2 regions of the Sporacetigenium sp. TC11 genome follow, and region 2 is predicted to be linked to the other one. Evidence: riboswitches for the same ligand, from Rfam matches in the RefSeq annotation. Region 2 holds a riboswitch; the other holds the start of a gene.
The links. Region 2 has a riboswitch for cobalamin ahead of ACUSRV_RS16425 (precorrin-2 dehydrogenase/sirohydrochlorin ferrochelatase family protein). Riboswitches for the same ligand answer to the same signal wherever they lie in the genome.
Positions count from the first base shown of each region.

Region 1 (12,383 bases), on a different contig from region 2:
GTCCAAATCCTGTTGCTTTATAATCAACACCTTTACTATCTAATGCACTAGTGGTTGCTTCTCCAACTGACTTATTACTAGCATTTATGCTTTTAGATAGTATAGTTGATCCAGTTATACCATTTTGTATAATAACCTTAGAACTTTTTGGTTGAGGCTGTGGTTGTTGTTGTGGTTCTTGTTGTGTAGTAGTTTGTTTTGTTGGCTCTGTTTTTTCTTTAGCTTCTGTAGTATTTTTATTTTCTACAGATTTACTATCTTGTTGATTACTTGTATTATCTGATGTAGATTTATCTTCACTATTATTAGCTGTTTCTTTGCTTCCACTTGGATTATTTTCTTCAGAACTTGAGTCTTTTACTTCACTTTCAATTTTTGTAGCTACCTTTGAACTACTTGAGTATTTAATCATATCTGCAATAAAAAACATTCCTGAACATAGAAATACAGCTATTAATATTACTAGTATCTTCTTTTTATTATTCATAATTACACCCCATATTAGAAATCTTTTCTAAACATAAAATAAGCTCCTGCTGCAATAGCCCCTGTTGCTAATGTTATTATACCTGAAGTAATAGGCAGCTTAGATTTATTAGATTTTGAAGCATCTTTAACATCTTTATTTTCATTTACAGCTGTAGTTTTCATTAGCCCCGCACTTTCAAGTTGATCTTCTGTATCTTTAACTACTGTAGAAGTATTTTCATCTTCTGATGAAGCATTATCACTTGAACTATTGTTATCCGAGTTATTATTTGTTGGCTTATTTCCTGTATTTTTAGTTGGCTCTTCTTTTGTATCATTATCAACTTTGCCGTAAACAGCAAGTTCTTTTACATTTATATCACTATCATAATAGTTGTATTTACCATTCTTATAAAACTCATTTAATGATATAAGAGCTCTAAGTGCCTCTTCTGTAGCCATATAGTCGTTTCCACCATCTTGAAGATGTTTGTACTGGCCGTTAGTTCCTTTAAATGACATTAATGCTGTTATTAAACTATTTCCATTCTTTGTAAACTTAGTATCTGTAGGATCTATACCAACTGAAGTTAATCCTAATATTGCAACACTTACTGCTTCAGATGATTCTCCACCTGAGAAACCATCATAATAGCAACCACTTTCAGTTTGCACATTTGATAAAGTACTTACTGCTTTGTCTATTGTTGTTTTAATACTAGAATCGTCTTGCCAATTAGATAATGCTAAAACTGCAAATCCAACTAAATCAGGCTTTATAGGAGCTTTTCCAGATAAAGACCACCCTAAGTTCCCATTACTATCTGTAAAGGATTTATCTAACAGTGCATTTTTAAGATCATTTAGTTTTATTTTGTAATTTGAATCACTTATATTGCAATAGTCATATACAAACATTCCAAACATAACATCCATTACATCGAATTTATCTATATCTCTATTAAACAATTCTTTTACTAAATCATAGCCATTAAAATTATATGGTGTATATCCTTGGCTTGCAAGGTACATTATTAACTTTTCAAGTTCTACGTTAGTATAATACTCTAATCCCTTCTTTGGAACATTCTTATTGAAGTTATTTACCATATAATCAAAATATTCTTTACTACCTTTTATTCCAAGTTTATTTAAACTTATTGCAGACCACTCGTCAAGATTATTACCTTTAATGTGCTTTGCTGTTAAGTTCATTTCTTCTAATAAGTTGTAATTTTCAATTGATAGTTTTTTATATGTAATAGATATAGTCTTTGTACTTTCATTATTTGAACTATCTTTTGCATATATTGATATAGTATTTATTCCTTCATTTAACGTTATTGTATACTTTCCATCATTACCTGGATTTATTTCATTACCATTTAATTTAACTTTAGGAACAATATTTTTATCTGCGTTGTCTGTAGTAGTTACATCTAAAGTATATTTTGATGAATAAACTGTTGTATCTTTTAATTTTGGATTTATAATAGGTGCTTGAGTATCTTTTCCATTTACTGTTATCTTACTGTATGGTCTTGATATTATATATTTTCCATTTTCTTTTTTCTCAGCAGTTATTATGTAATCGCCATTTTGTGCAAACTTATGTGCAGGAATAGTTATCTTACCATCCTTATCAGTAAATAAATCTGTCTTTTGATTATTTATTATTATATTTGCGTTTTCAACACCAGATAATACACTATTCCAACTTTCATCATATCCTTGGCTAATCAAAGTAAGCTCTACAGATTTATTTCCTTCTACTAAAACATCATCTCTATCAAAGTATGAGTACTTACTATCCCAACCTTCAACTAAATATAAAACTATATTGTTACCTTCCTTTATTGGCTGACTGTCAACTCCAACTACATTAGAGTCGTTATTTATTTGATACATCCAACCCCCACTTGGATATTGCTTTGTTCCTATATTATCAATACTTTCTATAAAAACTCCACCATATGGTGAAGGCGATTTTGTAATTCTATTACCAAGAACTTTTTCTATAGCATCTAAAGCTACTGGTGATTCCTTTGTAATATTGACATTAGTCTTTTGTAGTATAGTTTTATCTAAACCTTCTACCCTTACCGTTACATTTGTACCATCTTGTGGGTTTTCTATAATAGGTCCTTGAGTGTCTTTTCCAGTTACTTTTATCTTACTGTATGGCCTTGATACTTGATATTTCCCATTTTCTTTTTTCTCAGCAGTTATTATGTAATCGCCATTTTGTTCGAACTTATCAGCAGGAATAGTTATCTTACCATCCTTATCAGTAAATAAATCTGTCTTTTGATTATTTATTATTATATTTGCGTTTTCAACACCAGTTAATACAGTATTCCAACTTTCATCATATCCTTGGCTAGTTAAAGTAAGTTCCACAGATTTATTTCCCTCTACTGAAACATCTTCTTTATCAAAGTAAGAGTACTTACTATCCCAACCTTCAACTAAATATAAAACTATATTGTTACCTTCCTTTATTGGCTGACTGTCAACTCCAACTACATTAGAGTCATTATTTATTTGATACATCCAGCCTCCATTTGGATATTGCTTTGTTCCTATATCATCAATACTTTCTATAAAAACTCCACCATATGGTGAAGGCGATGTAGTAATTCTGTTACCAATAACTTTTTCTATAGCATCTAAAACTACCGGTGATTCCTTTGTAACATTAACACTAGTCTTTTGTAATATAGTTCCATCTAACCCTTCTACTCTTACAGTCACATTTACAGAATCATTACCTTCTGCACTTACTTTAAAAGGTATGTAAGCAATTTGAGATAGTACTATACTTAGTGCCATAATTAAACTTAAAATGATTTTTTTAATGTCTTTTTTCATTTTTTCTCCCTCCAATTTTTATAATAAATCCCCTTCTTGAATATAAGTAACCTCAAGCCTTCTTTTATATCTAAATAAAACCTTCCTCAATATATCATAAAATATTATTGAAAAAGTAAAGTTACCAAGTCCATGTAAAATATCAAACGTCAAGCTAGATAAATAAGTTACAATAATACTTTCCTTAGTTATAGGTTTTACAAATGTAATTAGGTTCCAAAAGTTCATAATCCAATCAAACATGAAACCAAATGCAAAACATGCTATTGCAAACTTTAAAGGGCTTACATCTTGATTCTTGTTTCCCCAAAATCCGCATATCATACCAATTATTCCCCAGGAAAACATCTGCCAAGGAGTCCATGGACCTTGCCCCAAAAATATATTTGATAAAAATGCAGCTGAGCTTCCAATTAAAAACCCTTGATAAGGTCCAAACACATACCCAGATAATGCGACTAAGAAAGTAACTGGTTGAACATTTGGTATTAATGCAAATATAACCCTTGAAACAGCTGAAAATGCACTTAAAGTAGCTATTATACCTATTTCTTTAGTTCCTAAAGAGCTTTTTTCAAAATAAAAATAACTTAAAAACAATATTGCAAATACACCTAGTGTAAATATAAGTGCAAATCCACTTTGTATATTTTGATTTAATGTAATTCCCATTAAAATTAAAATAACTATAACAGTTAAAATAACATATAATTTTTTCATAATATCCACCTTTAAACCACAGAATTAATATAATTGCAACTAATAAAGTCCATAGCTTCTTCTTCAGTAAATATAGTATTATCTATATTCTTAAATAGTTTATTTAAAGTTGTATTATAATAAATTCCATCACTTAACACTTCTTCTCTATTCCCATCCGCAACTATTTCCCTGTTAAACATAAGTATAAATCTATTGCAATAATTAGATGAAAATTCAACATCATGAGTTATCATCAAAATAGTCGTGCCTTGTTCATTTAGGTTTTTAAGTACTTTGCCTAATTTATTCTTTACTTCTAAATCGAGACCTCTTGTAGGCTCATCTAGTAACAATATCTTAGGATTCATAACCAATATTGAAGCTATAGCCAGTCTTTGTTTTTCTCCACCACTTAAATCTCTTGGATTTTTATCTTTAAGATGATAAATATCGAGATCTTTCAAAGTATTATTTATAATATCTTCATTAAAAGAGTTGAAGTTATCCATAGTAAACTTAAGTTCTTCATATACACTATCCTTTGAAATATATTCACTTGGATCTTGAGAAACATATCCAACTAATCTTGATAACTCTTTTCTATTTGTTTTCTTAACTTCTTTTGAATTTATTTTAATGCTTCCTTTGTATTCCTTAAGTCCTATAATACTTTTAAGTAGTGTGCTTTTTCCTGAGCCATTGGCCCCCATTATAGAAACAAACTCACCATTTAAAATATCAATATTTACATTGTCTAAAACTTGCAGACTATCATAGTAAGCGTTTAACTTCTTTATATTAATAATTGAACTATAGTTTTCTGAGCTTATTTTATCTTTTGCAAATAATAACTCTTCACTAGATTTAGATTTATTATCTATGAATTCATCTTCTAGGTAATCTCTAGCATTTTTAAAATCCTTTGGGAAATAATCTATATTATTTTTCTTAAAAAACCTTAAATAATCTGGCATAAACCCAACCATATTTCCAGAGCACTTATTAAAAAATTCATTTGTACTTTCAAAAACTGTAAGCTTATTATTTTCCATATATCCAATTTTGTCTGCAACATCAAACCATTTATTTACTCTTTGTTCTATTAAAACTATAGACATTCCAAGTTCTGTGTTTATTTTTCTTACTAAGTTAACTATAGATTCTGCAGATGGAGGGTCAAGTTGTGATGTTGGTTCATCTAAGACTATGCACTTTGGCATATATGCTATTGAAGATGCAATTGCAACTTTTTGTTTTTCTCCCCCAGACAATGTATTTATATTTCTATTTGCCAAATGCAGTATATCTGCAAATTGCATAGCTTCCCATACCCTTCTCTTTATAACACCTTCATCTACGCCGATATTTTCTAGGCCAAAGGCTATTTCTCTATGTACCTTATTCATCATAAGCTGTCTTTCAGGATGCTGAAAAACCATGGTTATTTCTTTAGCCCTTTGGCTATGAGACATTTTATTTATATCTTCGCCTTCTATATTTACATATCCTTTAATACTCCCACCATAAAAACTCGGAACAGTTCCAACTATAGCCTTTGCCAAAGTTGATTTTCCTGAACCTGATTTTCCTGTAACTAACATTATCTCACCTTTATTTAATTTAAGGTTTATATTGTCTAAAGTTAGTTTATCTTCTAGAGGATACTTATAACTTAAATCTTTAATTTCTATATAAGCCAATCTAATCCTCCTCCCCATACAATATCATTGAAGTTGTTATAAACACTATAATTGCAAATATTGATGCAGTTGCATAATTAAATATATTTGTTAAATAAATTCCATCATATACATTAAAACCTATACGGTTTAAATACATTCCTATACAATAAGTTATTAAGAGAACTACTGACGAAAATATAATTAAAAAATCAAATTTATTGAATTTTTGCCTTTCATAAATACTTCTATTACTACTTAAAAATCCTCTAACATATGCAGCTTCACTTATTTCAAAGGAACTTTCTAAGGAATTATCTAGTAAAATTGAAAAAACAGGTACATAACTTTTTGATTTTTCCTTAGAACTCTTGTTATCAAAGTTCACTCCTCTTACTGTATATACATCTTTTAGGCTATTAAACCTTTTTTTAAGATCTGGAACAAGTTTGAATCCTATCATAAGCATAAGAGTCGACTTTGGCATTTTAGTAGAAAAATAAGATACAGCTTTATCTGAATCTATCATAAAATCAAATGCCATAAAAATATAAGTTATTGATAATAACTTAAAAGCCATTGTTACTGAGTATATAATAGATTCTAATGTAATTTTTCTGCTCATTATATAAAATAAAATTGTCTTCCCTTGGCTTACAAAGAAGACATTTATAATTGTAATAACAATTACAAAAGGTATAAAATATAAAATTCCCATTTTTAATTTTTTGGTGTTCTTTGTAGATATAAACAAAGATATTAATAAAGTATATACGGCAATAAGTATAGCAGGATTATCATTTGAAAAAACCATTATTAGTATAGATAAAAATAATACTATAGGTGTGATAATGTGAACGTTTCCGAATCTTCCGTCATTTTTCAATAAAATTCCCCCTTGAATATAAAATTCGCTTCACTCATGTCGCCAACGACCTTGAAAAGCAGATCCGTTGCTCAATAAAAATAGCCCATTAACTGCGAGAGTTAATGGGCTAAGCATAATGTCTAATTAAAGGCAAGACCTAACACACTCTGTATCTTCCGCAGAGTTAAGTGTTAAAAACATAGGCAGGCCTTCTGACTTGAGTATCATAGCTTTTACACGCCTTCCCAGATTGTTCCAGTGGCATAAGTGCAAAACTCCTCTCTTACAGCGGCGGGACCGTTCAGGAATTTCACCTGATTTCCTTTTAATAAAACTAATTAACCTATATGTATTTTATTTAGTTTAAAACATTTTCTTATATAAAAATTATATCAAATATAGTGTATAATTTCAACAAACTTTATTTATTAAGCAAGTATTTCTCTTGGTTTTCCTAGATAGTATCCCTGCCCATAGTCTGCTCCAAGATTTATCAATACATCTAACTCTTCCTTAGTTTCTATACCCTCACATATAATTTTTGCCCCTATAAACTTACTAAACTCAACTACTGTTCTTACAAGTTCCTTTTTATTACTACTCTTATCTATATCTCTTATGAAGTTCATGTCTATTTTAATAAAGTGAGAAGGTACAGATATAAGTAAATTATTATTTGAATATCCTGATCCATAATCATCTATTGCAAGCTTTACGCCAAAATGTCTTATTTGTTCAAAAGAATTATGTAATTTTTTCATATCGTCAATGCGAACATTCTCCGTTAGTTCTAAAACTATATTTTTTCTAATATCTGGTTCTATTTTTTGTAATAAATCAAATACTTCATCTGTATTTTGTTTTAGAAACACAGGATCTATATTTATAAATAGATTTTTATCTTTTATTTCAAATTGTTTAAAAGAGGTTACTGCATTTTGAACTGCTAATAAAATGAATTTTTGTACGAATTTAAACTTATAAACATCATCTATTACTTCCTTAATGTTTTTATACCTATTATTATTTGTTCTTGATAAACTTTCATACCCATAAGTAGTTCCAGTTTTTAAATCTACTATAGGTTGATATACACAATACAATTGATTGTTGTCTAGTAATTTTTTTATATTAAGCATTCCAATTATCCTTTTTCTGAATATAAAATAAGCTATTACTAATTCTATTAATATTAATATTATAATGTCCATACTACTTTCCATCTATAAAATCCTCCACAACACACATGCAATTTATTAGCCAGTATATATATTCCTCAATTCGACATTTCAAAACATTTTATAAGATTAAACCCCCTAATTCTATTTTAATACATAACACAAAATTTATAAATAACTTCTGTAAATAATACATTTATTTTTTAAGCTATGTTTTAATATAGTGTTGAAATTAAGTATATATTATGAAATAAATGTAATTACAATTAATTAAATTACTTTATACAAAAGCAAAATAGCAATTAAATGAAAGATACCACCTATAATAATCAACCATATTGCTCTAGAGTATTTTTTTATAAGTTTATCCGTGACTAATTTACCTGGTTTAGTTGCTTTTTTCGATTTTTTAATATCTAAAAACGCAATGCTGTAAAAATAAAGTGATAGCATTGCAAAAATTATTCTTAATATATCTCTTATATCCATTTTGTACCCCCTAAGCTATTTAATAATCTAATATGTTACCATACTATACAACTATGAAATAACAACTGATTAAACTATATATTAAATATATCATCATATACAACTATATTAAATCTATTTATTCGTTTTAGAATTTCAATATTAATTTAAAACATAACCTAATAGAAAAAGACCGTATATAAAGATTAACAGGTTTACTTTTGAGGTGCAAAGTATAAAATCGCATTCAAAACCTCAACCAAAATCACAATAGAAATCACGTAAAAAAGGGTGTGTTTTTTAACTAAAAACGCACCCTTTTTGTCTTAAATTTATTTCACAGTTTATAAAAATTGTTCACTATCAGTATGTCTAATTTAATCATCATTGCTAATTCCAAATATTAATCCACTAAAAACACTACCAAATGCAATAACTATAGAGTTAAATATTTTATCTGTTAGCCTTAATTCACCTTTAGTTAAATAAGTGAGAATAACAGTTGAAATCCAAAGACCTATTGACCAAATAAACCATCTAAATAACAGTTTGCTAGTCTTCTTCCATTTTAGTCCTTTAATATTTATAAATAATACAATTATAGAATATATAAAAAATAAATATATTAATACTATATAGAATTTTAAAAATTTTGCAAAAAAAGTGCTATCTATATCTTTAAAACCTAGTATTATTATGGCTATAGTGCATATAAAAAATGCAACAGCAATAACCCTTGCTATCATTGTAAATATATCTTTCATATTAATCGCCTTAGTCCCCTTTAGAATCTGGATATAAATTTCAATATCTATAATATAATAAATGAAACTGCTATTATAATATAAACCGCAAGCAATTGAACCCCTTCAAGCCAATTACTTTCTCCATCATTTGCTACCCTATTTGCAATAAGTACTGAAACTATAAGTGATATTAATTCAAACGTGTTAAATATAATGCTCATAGGTTTAAATAATAAACTTATAAATACAAGTAATGGCGCTACAAATAATATTATCTGTAAGCTCGATCCTATGGCAATTTCAATAGCAACATCCATTTTATTTTTCATTGCCATAATAATTGCTGTACTATGTTCAGCTGCATTTCCTATTATAGGAATCAATATTATCCCAACAAAGAATTCGCTTAATCCTAAACTCTCTGTCATAGGTTCTACAGCACCTACTAAAAATTCACTTTCTAATGCAATAAATGCTGTTGCAAGGGTCAAAACTACAATAGCTTTTCTTAATGTCCATTTTGCTTTTCCTTCTTCTTCATGTTCTACAGAATATATATCCTTATGAGTGTAAAAAGAAAAATATAAACTTAATATATATATTACAAACATAATTACTGCAACAATAATACTTAATCCTTCATAAGTTGTATTTAAAAGTTCTGGTTTTACTGTGTGAGTGAATATTGCAGGTATACTAAGGCCTATTACCGCAAATAAAAGCATACTTGAAGATACCTCTACAACCTTTTTATTAAATGTTTGAGTTTTATGTTTAAGTCCCCCTGCTAACATACTTGCTCCAAGTACTAATAATATGTTTCCTATAACTGAACCTGCTATAGAAGCTTTAACTACTTCAAACAGTCCCTCTTTAAGGGCAAAAAATGATATTATAAGTTCTGCGGCATTTCCAAAAGTGGCATTAAGAAATCCACCTATCTTGGACCCAGAATAAAATGAAATTTCTTCCGTAGCTTCTCCCATAAGTCCCGCTAATGGCAATATTGAAAGAGCTGCTAATGTAAACATAATAGTAGGTGAAAAATGCATAAATTCACCTACTATACTTATAGGTATAAATACTAGCATAAATTTTAATATTTTCATCGATTATAACCTCCATACTTTCTTTAATCTATACATATTATGTCAAATATTTCCATAAAAGAAAACCCTTTAGTTACATCAATAACAAAAAAGAATCGTAATTTTCACTACGATTCTTTTTAATCTATTTATTTTTTTGTTCTTCTATTTTTTCTGATAGTTCATTTAAATAAGTCCATCTTTCGTATTTTTCATTTAATAGAGACTCTGTTTTTTCTTTTTCATCTAAAAGTTCCTGAAGTTTTACAAAGTCCATAGAATTCTTTTCTATTTCTTTTTCTAAGTTTGATATCTTATTTTCAAGATTTTCTATAACTTCATCTATTTCATCAAATTCCCTTTGTTCGTTATAAGTGAATTTAAGTTTGGTTTTATTAGTGTTTTCTTTATTTTCTGGTTTCTTTTCTTCAACTTTCTTATTCTTAGTTTCCTCTTGTATTGGCTTTTCAATTTCCAACTTTAGTAGATAATCGCTATAGTTTCCACTGTATCTTTTTATTTCTCCATTTCCTTTATAAGAAAATATCTTATTACATATTCTATCTAGGAAATACCTATCATGGGATACAGTTATAACAGGGCCATTAAAATTATCTAAGAAGTCTTCTAATATTGTAAGTGTTGTAGTATCTAAATCGTTAGTAGGTTCATCTAGTAAAAGCACATTAGGTGACCCCATTAAAACTCTTAGTAGATACAATCTTCTTCTTTCACCACCAGATAGTTTTCCAATTGGACTATATTGAGAATCAGGTGTAAATAAAAACCTCTCAAGCATTTTAGATGCTGTAATTTTTTCTCCATTTGCTAAAGGTAGGTATTCTCCTACTTCCTTAACATACTCAATTACTCTCATATTTTCGTCCATATGATAGTTTTCTTGTGAGAAGAATCCTACTTTTACTGTTTCTCCTATTTCTAGTTCTCCACTATCAGGAATAAATTCTCCACTTATAATTTTCATAAGAGTAGATTTACCAGCACCATTAGGACCCACAATACCTATTCTATCTTCTTTTAATAGTGTATAAGTAAAGTCTTTTATAAGAGTGTTGTCGTCAAATGACTTACTTATATGATCTAGCTCTATTATTTTGTTACCTAGTCTAGATCCAACAACAGATAATTCAAGATTTTCATCTTTTATATCTACCATTTCATCTTTTAATGTTTCAAATCTCTCTTTTCTAGCCTTTTGTTTTGTAGTTCTTGCTTTTGCTCCTCTTCTTATCCAAGCTAATTCTTTTTTGTACATGCTCTCTCTTTTTCTTTGAGTAGCTTCCTCCAGTGATTCTCTTTCAATCTTTTTTTCTATAAACTCACTGTAGTTTCCGTCGTACGAATATAAGTTTCCTTTGTCTATTTCTATTATTCTATTTGTTACTACATCTAAGAAGTATCTATCATGGGTAATCATTAAAAGTGAACCCTTTCTTTTGTTTAGGTACTCCTCTAGCCAAGAAATAGAATCACTATCCATGTGGTTTGTAGGCTCGTCTAATATAAGAAGTTCACATGGAGTTATAAGTGCTGATGCTAGGGCTATTCTCTTTCTTTGCCCTCCTGATAAAAACTTTACTTGCTCATCAAAGTTATTTATATCAAGCTTAGTCAATACAGTTTTAGCTTCACTTTCTAAATCCCATAGATTCATAATATCCATTTTTTCTTGTAACTTAATAAGTTGGTCGTTATAAGATGAATCTCCATTTAATACTTTTTGAATAGTATGTTCATACTCTCTTAAAACTTTCATTTCTTCAGAGTTACCTTTAAAAACCTGTTGTATAACTGTAGCCTCAAAATCGAAGTCAGGATTTTGAGATAAATACTCTATTCTAATATTGTTTCTTTTTATTATGTTTCCGCTATCAGGTTGTTCTATTTCGCCTACTATTTTTAAAAGTGTAGACTTACCTGTACCGTTTATTCCTATAACCCCTATTTTTTCTCCATCATTTATTCCTAGAGATATATTGTTTAATAGTTTTTTTTCACTATAGTTTTTACTTATATTTTCTAATGTTATTAAATTCATTTTATCCTCACCTTGCTAAAATATATTTATAGTTTCTTTAATATTATAGCAGAAATGTATTAAGTTAGTTTATAAATCCTAATTCAATATACTTATTTTCAAGATTTTTATCATTCATAATACTTTTTACAGTTTTATTTTCTATATTTACTTCATAACCTCCAACTATAATAGTTCCATTTTCATTATTGTTATCATCGTCAAATTCATAAGTTACAAAGTATGTATTTTTATTTACTCTCTTTCCATTCCATCC
Region 1 covers NZ_JBYVNY010000002.1:295,167-307,549, reverse strand. Annotated here, with positions in the region: gene ACUSRV_RS04415 (DUF4430 domain-containing protein) at 1-487, opposite strand, end outside; gene ACUSRV_RS04410 (DUF4430 domain-containing protein) at 502-3,339, opposite strand; gene ACUSRV_RS04405 (ECF transporter S component) at 3,358-4,059, opposite strand; gene ACUSRV_RS04400 (ABC transporter ATP-binding protein) at 4,071-5,741, opposite strand; gene ACUSRV_RS04395 (energy-coupling factor transporter transmembrane component T) at 5,743-6,606, opposite strand; cobalamin riboswitch at 6,774-6,950, opposite strand; gene ACUSRV_RS04390 (EAL domain-containing protein) at 7,017-7,811, opposite strand; gene ACUSRV_RS04385 (hypothetical protein) at 8,037-8,255, opposite strand; gene ACUSRV_RS04380 (hypothetical protein) at 8,612-8,998, opposite strand; gene cax (calcium/proton exchanger) at 9,046-10,089, opposite strand; gene ACUSRV_RS04370 (ABC-F family ATP-binding cassette domain-containing protein) at 10,214-12,127, opposite strand; gene ACUSRV_RS04365 (DUF805 domain-containing protein) at 12,192-12,383, opposite strand, start outside.
Region 1: it holds a riboswitch for cobalamin, as region 2 does, so the genes downstream of both, ACUSRV_RS04395 (energy-coupling factor transporter transmembrane component T) here and ACUSRV_RS16425 (precorrin-2 dehydrogenase/sirohydrochlorin ferrochelatase family protein) in region 2, are expected to answer to the same signal.

Region 2 (12,383 bases):
GAACTGGAAGTATAAGTATAGAAGCAGCTTTTAAATATAAGAATCTAGAGGTATTATCAATAGAAAGAAAAGACGAAGCTGTGGAGCTTATAGATAAAAATATTGAAAGATTTAATTTAAGTAATATAAAAGTTATACAAGGTTATGCACCTATAGAAACAAATAAGAAATTTGATTCTATATTTATAGGAGGCAGTGGAGGAAATTTAGAGGATATAATAAGGTGGTCTAAAAACCTATTAAACGAAAATGGAACTTTAGTAATAAATTGTATAATACTAGATACTTTATATAAATCCTTAAGCTTATTAGATAAATACGAATTTGATAATATAGAAACTATTATGGTAAATATAGCTAGACTTGAAAAGTTAGGAGAAGGTGAGTACTTTAAACCTTTAAATCCAACTTATATAATTTCATGCAAAAGGGGAGATAGAAATGAATAAAATACATTTTGTTGGAGCAGGGCCTGGAGATAAGGAGCTTATAACATTAAAAGGATATAAATTATTAAGTGAAGCTGATGTAGTTATATATGCAGGATCTTTAGTAAATCCTGAACTTCTAGAGTACTGTAAGGACAGTTGCGAGGTGCATAATAGTGCTTATATGGACTTAGGTGAGATAATAGATGTCATGGAAAAGGGAGTTAGAGAATCAAAATCTGTAGTAAGGCTACAAACAGGAGATTTTTCGATATATGGTTCTATAAGAGAACAAGTAGAAGAACTTATTAAAAAAGATATAGATTATGACTGCACGCCTGGAGTTAGCTCGTTTCTAGGGGCTGCATCATCATTAGGAGTAGAGTATACTGTTCCAGAAATATCTCAAAGTGTAGTAATAACTAGGATGGAAGGGAGAACTCCAGTACCAGAAAAAGAATCAATAGAATCATTTGCTAAACATCAAACATCTATGGTTATATTCTTATCTGTTCAAGAAATAGAAAAAGTAGTAGATAAGTTAGTAGATGGTGGATATCCTAAAGATACTCCTATAGCTGTTATATATAAGGCCACTTGGGAAGATGAGAAAATAGTAAGAGGAACATTAGAAAACATAGCAATTAAAGTTAAGGAAAATAATATAAATAAAACAGCATTAATAATGGTAGGCAAATTTTTAGGTGAGGAATACAATAACTCAAAGCTTTATCATAGGGATTTTAAACATGAATTTAGAAAATAAAATAGCAATAATAGCTATAACTAATAATGGAAAAAAATTAGCTATTAATATAAAGAAATATATAAGAAGTAGTGATATATATGTAACTGAAAAAATATATGAAAATGGACTTAATAGTATAAGCACAAAGCTTAATGATTTTGTAGGAACTATATTTAATAAATATGATTATATAATATTTATAATGGCAACGGGTATAGTAGTTAGATCAATAGCACCGTACATAAGAGATAAAACAATAGATCCTGGGATAATAGTAATAGATGAAAAGGGGACTAATGTTATAAGTTTACTATCAGGTCATATAGGTGGTGCTAATGGAATGACATTAGCTATAAGCAAACTTATAAATGCAAACCCAGTTATAACTACAGCTACAGATGTAAACAATAAATCTTCATTAGATATGATATGTAAATCTATAAATGGGTATATAGAAAACTTTAAAGAAAGTGTTAAGTTGATAAATTACATGCTGGTTGATAATAAAAAAGTTGGTATATATACAGATGGAAATTATGAAGTGGATACTAGAGGATGTATAAAGATAAATGATATAAAAAATGTAGATAAACTAGATTCTATTGTATGTATAACCAACAAAAAAGAACTAAATATAAACCACAATATAATTATAAAAATCATACCAAAAGATATAGTACTAGCTATTGGATGCAGAAAAGATACAGACAGTGATTTTCTTTACGAGTGTTTTATTGATTTTATAAACAAAAATAATATAGATAAAGAAGCTATAAAGATTATAGGTAGTGTTGAGGTAAAAAAAGATGAAAAAGCTATATTAGACTTAAGCGAAAGATTGAAAGTACCTTTTGAAATAATTTCTATAAATGATATATGTAAAGTAGAAGATAAATTTGATAAATCTGAATTTGTAAAACGTTCGGTAGGTGTTTATAGTGTAGCTGAACCAGTTGCATACATACTTTCAAATGAAAATCTTATAGTAAATAAATCAAAGTACAAAGGCATAACTTTTGCAATGGGGAGAGTGTAAATAATGATATATGTTATAGGAATAGGGCCAGGAAGTAAAGATATGATGACACTAGAAGCTATAAAAGCTCTTGAAGATAGTGAAGTTATAGTTGGATACAAAACTTACATAAATTTAGTAACTGAATTTATAAAAGATAAAGAAGTAATACAAAATGGAATGCGTCAAGAGATAGATAGATGTAGGCAAGCCGTGGAAGAAGCGAAAAAAGGTAAAACAGTAGCTGTTATAAGTAGTGGAGATTCTGGAATATATGGAATGGCAGGACTTATATTAGAACTTACAACTAAGGAAGAAGATATAAAAGTTAAAATAATACCTGGAGTTACAGCTAGCATAGGTGCAGCTGCAATACTTGGAGCACCTATAATGCATGACTTTTGTCATATAAGTTTAAGTGACCTTTTAACTCCTTGGGAAGTTATAGAAGAAAGAATAAAATGTGCAGCTAAAGCAGATTTTGTAATATGCTTATATAATCCTAGAAGTAAAGGAAGAAGCGGTCATTTAGAAAGAGCTTTTGATTTAATGAAAGAATATAAAAATCCAAATATTCCTGTTGGAATAGTAAAAAATGTTGGAAGAGAAGGGGAATCTAAAACTATATTTAAATTTAAAGATATGAATTATGAAATGGTAGATATGACTACTATAGTTATAATAGGGAATAAATCTACATTTATACATGACGATATAATGATAACTCCTAGGGGGTATAATGTATGATATTAGTTTTGGGAGGAACTTCTGACAGCTTAAGTATATGTGAACTATTAAATAACAGTGGTTTAGAATATACACTATCTGTAACAACTAAATATGGAAAAGACTTAGCATCTAAATATACAAATCATATATTAGTAAATAAAATGACTAAATATGATATGGTAAACTTCATAAAAGATAACAATATAAAACTTATAATAGATGCAACCCATCCATATGCAGCAGAAGTTTCTCAAACTGCTATAAATGCTAGCTATGAAACCAAAACAGAATATATAAGATATGAAAGAAAATCTGCATTAGATGATATAGATGATCCAAATATAGTAAAGGTAGACAATATAAAAGAAGCTTGCGAAATAGCAAATAAAATTGGGAAGAGAATATTTTTAGCTACTGGTAGCAAAAACATAAACTACTTTATAGAAAATATAAAAGATAAATATATAGTTGCAAGGATACTTCCAACTAGTGATGTTATAAAACAATGCGAAGATGCTGGATTAAATGCAGATAATATAATAGCAATGAAAGGTCCTTTCAGTGAAGAAATAAATGAAATTTTATACAAAGATTACAATATAGACTTAGTAATAACAAAAGAAAGTGGAAATGAGGGTGGATTTATAGAGAAGATAAGTCCATGCAAAAAGTTAGGCATAAGTAGTATAATTATAACTAGGCCTAAAATTAAATATCCTAAGATTGTAAATAACATAGAAGATATAGAAGCCTGTATGCTTAATAGGAGGTAAATTATGGATGTGGCAGTAATAGGTGTAAATCATAATACAGCTCCTATAAAAATAAGAGAAAAAGTATCTTTTACTGATACGAAGAAAATCGAAGGTATAAACTATCTACTAGATCATGGAATAAAAGAAGTTGTAATTTTATCAACTTGCAATAGAAGCGAGATATATATACATAGTGATAATATAGAATCTAAAATACATGTTTTAAAAGCTTTTTATGAGGATTTTTTTGATGCAAAGGGAATAAAAGAGTTCTTATTTGATAAAATGGGAAAAGATGCATTAATACATTTATATAACGTTTCATCTGGACTTGAATCCATAGTGTTAGGAGAAGATCAAATATTAGGACAAGTTAAAGATTCTCATCAATTTTCTATGGAATTAGGAGCTAGTGGTAAAATATTAAATAAATTATTTAGAGAAGCCATAACAACTGCTAAAGATATAAAAAGTAGCACAAAGATTTCGGAACACCCATTATCTATAAGTTACATAGGAGTTAAGTTTTTAAAAAATGAATTAGAAACATTAGAAAACAAAAATGTACTTATAATAGGTGTAGGAAAGATGAGCAAACTGACACTAAACCATTTACAAGAAGAAAAGGTTAATAAAATATATTTAGCTAACAGAAATTATTATAAATGCTTGGAATTAAAAAAAGAATATGAAAATCTAATACCTATAGAATATGAAAATAGATATGATATATTAGGTGATGTAGATATAGTTATAAGTGCAACTGCATCTCCTCATACTGTTTTAAAAACCGAAAATATGCCTAATATAAATAAACCATTATTTATAATGGATATAGCTCTTCCTAGAGATGTAGAAGAAAGTATAAATGAATTAGCAAATATATATGTGTATGATATAGATGACCTAAAGAGAATATCTAATGAAAATGATAGAAAAAGAAGAGAAATTGCTATGACCGCTACAAATATAATCGATGATAATATAACTGAATTTATAGATTGGATGAAAACTATAAAAGTAGATCCAACTATAAAGTCATTAAATGAAAGATGTTTAGATATTGAAAAAGATACTTTAGATTACATATATAGAAAAATTAGTTTAAATAAAAAAGAAGAAAAAATAATGGAGAAGATGTTATCATCTGCCTTAAAAAGGCTTATCAGAGAACCTATAACTAAGCTTAAGGAAATAAAAGATGAAGGGAAAAGAGATGAGTATATAAAGGTTATAGAAGATTTATTCGACCTATAGAGATTAAAAGGAGACATTACTATGAAAATAATAGTTGGAACTAGAGGAAGTAAATTAGCTCTAAGTCAAACTAACTTGGTAATAGATGAGTTAAAAAAACAAAATTTAGATGTTGAATTTGAAGTAAAAGTAATAAAGACTAAAGGGGATTTAATCCAAAATGTAGCTTTAGATAAAATAGGAGACAAAGGATTATTTGTAAAAGAAATAGAAGAACAACTAATAAATAAAAAAATAGACATGGCTATACACAGTATGAAGGACATGCCTTCAAATCTTCCTGAAGAGCTTAAATTTTCTTATGTTCCAAAGAGAGAAGATGTAAGAGATGTATTAGTATTAAAAGAAGGGTATACCTGTATAGATGATTTGCCTATAGGTGCGACTATAGGAACTGGAAGTAAGAGAAGAAAATATCAATTATTAAAATATAGGCCTGATTTAAATATAGTTCCAATAAGAGGAAATATAGATACTAGGATAAGAAAAATACAAGAAGAAAATTTAGATGGAATTGTACTTGCAGCAGCAGGCATGCACAGGCTAGGAATAGAAGATAAAATAAGCCATTATTTACCTATTCATTTAGTTATTCCAGCTCCAGCCCAAGGTGCATTAGCCATAGAAGTAAGAAAAAATGAACCTAATATAGATAAAGTTATAAAATCTATAGAAGACATGGATACATATAGACAAATAACAGCAGAAAGAGGATTTTTAGATGAGATAAATGGTAGCTGCCATATACCTATCGGCGCTTATTGTACATTGGAAGGTGAAAGTATAAAACTAACTGGACTTTTAGGTGATGAAGAAGGACATAGACTTGTAACTAAATCAATAGAAGGAAAAGTTGGTAGTGAAAGAGAGCTAGGTATACAGCTAGCAAAAACAGTGTTAAAGGAGCTATATAGTTATGAAGGGTAAAGTTTACTTAGTAGGAGCAGGGCCTGGAGATTATAAACTGATGACATTAAAAGGAATGGAATGTATAAAAAAATCAGATGTTATAGTTTATGATAGACTAGCTAACGAAAATTACTTGAACGAAGTTAAAGATAATTGTGAAATCGTATATGTGGGTAAAGCTTCAAGTGACCATACATTATCGCAAGATGAGATAAATGAGTTAATAGTTCAAAAGGCAAAAGAGGGAAAAGTAGTTACTAGATTAAAAGGTGGAGATCCATATGTATTTGGTAGAGGAGGAGAAGAAGGAGAATATTTATTAGAAAATGGAATAAGTTTTGAAGTTGTTCCAGGTATAACTTCTGCAATAGGAGGACTTTGTTATGCGGGTATACCTATAACCCATAGAGATCATGCATCTTCATTTCATGTTATAACAGGACACTTAAAAGATGATGAAAATGATAGTCTTAACTGGAATGCTTTATCTAATATAGAAGGTACTTTAGTATTTTTAATGGGAGTTGCTAATCTAAATAAAATATGTAAAAACCTAATTAGAGAGGGAAAAGACAAAACTACTCCAGTTGCCATAATAAACTGGGCTACTAGATATAACCAAAAAGTAGTTACAGGTACTTTGGAAAATATATACGATATAGTTTTAAAAGAAAATATAAAACCACCTAGTTTAATAGTTGTAGGAGATGTTATTAAATTAAGAGACAAATTGAACTTTTTTGAAGATAAAGAGTTATTTGGTAAAAATATAGTTGTAACTAGAGCTAGATCACAAAGTAGTACCTTGGTAGAAAAAATATCTGACTTAGGGGGAAATGCTATACAATTCCCTACTATAAAGATAGATGAAATAACTCCAAATAAAGAATTAGAACAAGAAATAAATAACATAGAAAAGTATAGTTATATAATATTAACTAGCCAAAATGCAGTAGATATATTTTTAGATAATATGTATAAGATGAATGTTGATTTAAGAAAATTACACAATGCTAAGATAGTTGCAATAGGTCCAGCTACTGCAAATGCACTAAGAGATAAAGGAATAATAGCTGATATAATTCCCTCGAAATATGTTGCAGAATCTATATATGAAGTATTAAAAGATAAATTAAATAAAAATGACAATATATTAATACCTAGAGCGTCTAATGCAAGAGATTATCTATTAGAAAAGCTAAGTGAAATATGTAGTGTAAAAGAGATACATATATATAATACAGTTATGGAATCTAGTGATAAAGATCACATATTAAAATTATTAAACGAGAGTAAAATAGATTATATAACTTTTACAAGTTCATCTACAGTAAATAACTTTATAAATATATTAGGTAATGAAAATATAGATAAATTATCTAATATGAAACTAATATCAATAGGACCTATAACATCTAAAACAATAAATTCTTATGGGCTAGAAGTATACAAAGAAGCTGTAGAATACACAATAGATGGAATACTAGATTGCATAAAACTAGATAAAATTAATGGAGGAAATTACAATGCTTAGAAGACCAAGAAGATTAAGAGCAAATTCAGCAATAAGAGATTTAGTAAGAGAGACAAAGTTAAGTATAGAAGACTTAATATACCCTTTATTTGTAGTAGAGGGAGAAAATATAAAAAAAGAGATACCATCTCTGCCAGATGTTTACCATTTTTCAGTTGATAAATTAAAAGAAGAAATAGAAGAACTAAAAGATTTGGGAATTCAACATGTATTATTATTCGGTGTACCAGACGAAAAGGATGAATACGGAAAAGAAGCTTACAATGATAATGGAATAGTTCAAAAAGGCATAAGAGAAATAAAGTCAATATGTCCAGAAATGTATGTTGTGACAGACATATGTATGTGTCAATATACAAGTCATGGTCACTGTGGAATACTTACAAGATGTGGGCATGTAGATAATGATCAAACTTTAGAGTATTTATCTAAAATAGCAATAAGTCATGCTAAAGCTGGAGCTGATATGGTTGCTCCATCAGATATGATGGATGGAAGAATTGAATCTATGAGAGAAGCATTAGATATATCTGGATTTGAAAATGTATCTATAATGTCATATAGTGCAAAATATGCATCTAATTTCTATGGACCTTTTAGAGAGGCAGCTCATTCAACTCCATCATTTGGAGATAGAAAAACTTATCAAATGGATCCAGCTAATACAAATGAAGCTTTAATGGAAGTAGAGTTAGATATACAGGAAGGTGCAGATATAGTAATGGTAAAACCTGCATTATCTTATTTAGATGTTATAAGAAGGGTTAAAGATAACTTTAATATGCCAGTAGCAGCATACAATGTTAGTGGGGAATATTCTATGCTTAAATTAGCTATTAAAAATGGCTTATTAAACGAAGGCGCTATATATGAAAGTGTATTATCTATAAAAAGAGCTGGAGCAGATATAATAATAACATATTTTGCAAAGGATTTAGCTAAAATGCTTAGGGGGTAGTACATATGAATAATGAAAAATCTAAGGAGATATACGATGAAGCTATAAAGTATATACCTGGTGGAGTTAATAGCCCTGTTAGAGCTTTTAAATCAGTGGGATTAGATCCTATATTTATAGATAAAGCCCATGGATCTAGAATATATGATGTAGATGGAAATGAATATATAGATTATATATGTTCATGGGGGCCCCTTATGTTAGGTCATAGTCCAGAAGATATAGTAACTGGAATAGAAGACATAGTAAGAAAAGGAACAAGTTATGGAGTACCGACTGAAATAGAAGTAAAAATGGCTAAGCTTATAGTAGAATCTTATCAAGCTATAGATCAGGTTAGAATGGTTAACTCTGGAACAGAAGCTACTATGAGTGCACTTAGAGTTGCTAGAGCATATACGAATAGAAATAAAATATTAAAATTTGAAGGGTGCTATCATGGACATTCTGATGCATTATTAGTTAAATCAGGTTCAGGGACAATAACTTATGGTGTTCCTACAAGTCCGGGTGTTCCAAATGATGTAGTTAAGGATACATTAGTATGTAGATACAATGATGTAAAAGCTGTAGAGGATATATTTAAGGAACATGGTAGTGATATAGCAGCTGTTATAGTAGAAACAGTGGCAGGAAATATGGGAGTCGTACCAGGTAAAAAGGAGTTTTTACAATATCTTAGAGATATAACAAATGAGTATAGTAGTGTGCTTATATTTGATGAAGTTATAACTGGATTTAGACTTGCGTATGGAAGCTCTAGTGAATATTTTGGCATAAACCCAGACATGGCGTGTTTTGGTAAAATAATAGGGGCAGGACTTCCTGTAGGAGCTTATGGTGGTAAAAAAGAAATAATGAGTATGGTATCACCAGTAGGACCTGTATATCAAGCAGGTACACTATCTGGAAACCCACTAGCTATGTACATGGGATATAAAAATTTAACTATATTAAGAGATAATGAAGAAATCTATAAAGAGTTAGAAAGAAAGGCAATAAAGCTTGAAGAAGGCCTAAAGGAAAATATTAAAAATTTAGGGCTAGAATATACTGTAAATAGAGCAGGATCTCTAGTATGCTTATTCTTTGCCAAAGGGCCTATAGATAATTATGATGATGTAAAGAATTGTGACGTAAATAAATTTAATATTTATTTTAAAGAATTACTAGAAAGAGGAGTATTACTTGCTCCGACGCAATTTGAAGCTATGTTTTTATCAAACGCACATACTGATGAAGATATAGAATATACTATAAAAGCAAGTTATGAGGCTTTAAAGGTTGCCCATAATATATAGGGGATAGTGTTTTCCTAGGCATGTTGAATTATGACATTAGATATGTTAAAATAAAATTATGAAAATTTTATAGTTAATAAATTAGGTTCTAGAAAAGATTAAATGGGAAAGAGGTAAAAGTCCTCTGCAGCCCCCGCTACTGTAAGGTTGACGAACCCTTATTTAACCACTATGATTCTATATCATGGGAAGGTGAGGAAGTAGATTGATACCAAGCCAGGAGACCTACCTAATTTATATTAAAGTAAGGTCTTCGGGGTGAAGGGTGTAACTTTAGGCAGGAATAATTGACATATTACTGTGTAAATTACAAATCCTAACCCTCATGGGTTAGGATTTTTTTATAGGAGTGATAACATGTACTATCCAATGATGGTAAACATAGAGGATAAAAGGATAACAGTAATAGGTGGGGGAAAAGTAGCCTATAGGAAAGTAAAAAACTTTATATCATTTGGATATACAGTTGAGGTTATAGCTCCAGATGTAATAGAAGAATTTAAAAATATAGAAAATAAGATAATTTTAACAACTGATTTTTATAAAGAAGACTATATAAAAAACAGCTTTATTGTGGTGGCATCTACAGATAATAAAGATTTAAATCAACAAATAGGTTTATATTGCAAAGAGAACAATAAATTATGCAATGTTGTCGATAACCCTAGTTTATCTAGCTACATAGTTCCTTCAGTAGTTAAAAGAGGAGATTTAATAATAAGTATATCGACGGGTGGGAAAAGCCCTTCTCTTTCAGCTAAGATAAAAAATGATTTAGAAGAGCGATATAATGACGACTATGAAGAGTATGTAAATTTATTAGGAAGTACAAGAAATAAAGTTTTAGAAAAATATGAAGATAAAGTTGAGAAAAGAAAGATACTGAATAGTTTAATATCTATGAATTTAGAAGAGCTTAGAAATCTAGATATTTAAGCAGGGGGAGATATAATGAATAAGGCTATACTAGTAGTAAGTTTTGGGACAAGTTATCACGAAACGAGAAAAAAGACTATAGAGGCTTGTGAAAATAAAATAAGAGAAACTTTTGCTGAATATGATGTATTCAGAGCATTTACATCTAATATGATAATAAAGAAGTTGGCAGATAGAGATAAGATACATATAGATAATCCAGTTGAAGCTTTACAAAAGTTATATGAAAAAGGATATAAAGAAGTCATAGTTCAAACTCTTCACATAATAAATGGAGAAGAATTTGATAAACTTAAAGACCAAGTTAAATTATTCGAATGTAAATTTGAAAAATTAGCATTAGGAAAACCGTTACTCACAACTATAGATGACTATAAAAAAACTATAAATGCTTTAAAATTGCAAATGCCTACTGTAAAAGAAAATGAGGCAGTAGTTCTTATGGGTCATGGTACATTCCATGAAGCTCACTCATCTTATCCTTGTTTAAACTATATGTTAGAAGAGACTAATATAAACGCTTATGTTGGAACTGTTGAAGGATATCCTGAGTTAGAAAATGTTATAACTAGGTTAAGAAAAAACAATATATCTAAGGCTATACTAATGCCGTTTATGTTAGTAGCAGGAGATCATGCAATAAATGATATGGCTTCAGATGAGGAAGACTCTTGGAAAAGCATATTGGAAAGAGAAGGATTCGATGTAGAAGTATATCTTAAGGGTCTAGGAGAAAATCCAGAAATACAAGATATATTTGTATCTCATATAACTGATTTAACAAAAGAAGAAGTAATATCAAATATTTAATTTAGGGGGAAATACTTATGACAAAGTTTTATGGAATAGGAACAGGACCAGGAGATAGTTCATTGCTTACAATAAAAGCAGTAGATACTTTGAAAAAGCTAGACATATTATATACACCAGAAGCACAAAAAGAAGGTAAAAGTTTAGCTTTATCTATAGTAGAACCGTATCTTAACGGTGAAATAGAAATTAAACAAAAGCATTTTCCAATGAGCTTTAATAGCGTAGAAAAAATAGATGCATGGGACGATATTGCAAAAGAAATACAAAGAGATGTTGAAGATGGCAAAAACGTAGGTTTTATAACTTTAGGAGATCCTATGATATACAGTACATATGTTTATATAATGGAAAGATTAATAAGTAATATTGAGGTAGAAACTATACCTGGAATATCTTCTTTCTCAAATATAGCATCAAATCAAAATTTCCCATTGGTTATGGATAAAGAGCCTCTTATAATAATTCCATGCACTACAGATGAAGAAAAGATAGATTATGCATTAGAAAATTATAGCTCTATAGTTCTTATGAAAGTATATAAAAATTTTGAGCAAATAATAGATAAAATAGAAAAAAATAATCTTATGGATCATGCTATTTTAGTTAGTAACTCATCATTAGGAAGTGAAAAAGTATACAAAAACTTAAGAGAGATAGATCTTAGTAAAAAAGTATCTTATTTTTCAACTATTCTAATAAATAAAGAGCAGAAAGTGTCGTAGTATATGACACTTTTGGTCTTAGGGGGATAAAGGTATGAAAGATTTAAAACTGGGGCTAATAGCAGGATTGTTATTGGTATTCTTAAATCCTACAAATTCATCAGCTATGCACATAATGGAAGGGTTTTTACCATTTAAATGGTCACTAATATGGTCAATTATATTTATACCTTTTTTTATAAAAGGATTAAAAAATCTTAAATCAATATTTAAAAATGATCCAAATAAAAAGCTATTAATAGCACTAGTAGGAGCATTTGTATTCGTACTGTCAGCTT
Region 2 covers NZ_JBYVNY010000017.1:13,532-25,914, forward strand. Annotated here, with positions in the region: gene ACUSRV_RS16375 (decarboxylating cobalt-precorrin-6B (C(15))-methyltransferase) at 1-449, shown strand, start outside; gene ACUSRV_RS16380 (cobalt-precorrin-4 methyltransferase) at 442-1,194, shown strand; gene cbiG (cobalt-precorrin 5A hydrolase) at 1,178-2,212, shown strand; gene cobJ (precorrin-3B C(17)-methyltransferase) at 2,216-2,938, shown strand; gene ACUSRV_RS16395 (cobalt-precorrin-6A reductase) at 2,935-3,693, shown strand; gene hemA (glutamyl-tRNA reductase) at 3,697-4,932, shown strand; gene hemC (hydroxymethylbilane synthase) at 4,954-5,859, shown strand; gene cobA (uroporphyrinogen-III C-methyltransferase) at 5,849-7,375, shown strand; gene hemB (porphobilinogen synthase) at 7,368-8,333, shown strand; gene hemL (glutamate-1-semialdehyde 2,1-aminomutase) at 8,339-9,634, shown strand; cobalamin riboswitch at 9,701-9,881, shown strand; gene ACUSRV_RS16425 (precorrin-2 dehydrogenase/sirohydrochlorin ferrochelatase family protein) at 9,992-10,570, shown strand; gene ACUSRV_RS16430 (sirohydrochlorin cobaltochelatase) at 10,586-11,380, shown strand; gene ACUSRV_RS16435 (cobalt-factor II C(20)-methyltransferase) at 11,398-12,105, shown strand; gene ACUSRV_RS16440 (energy-coupling factor ABC transporter permease) at 12,140-12,383, shown strand, end outside.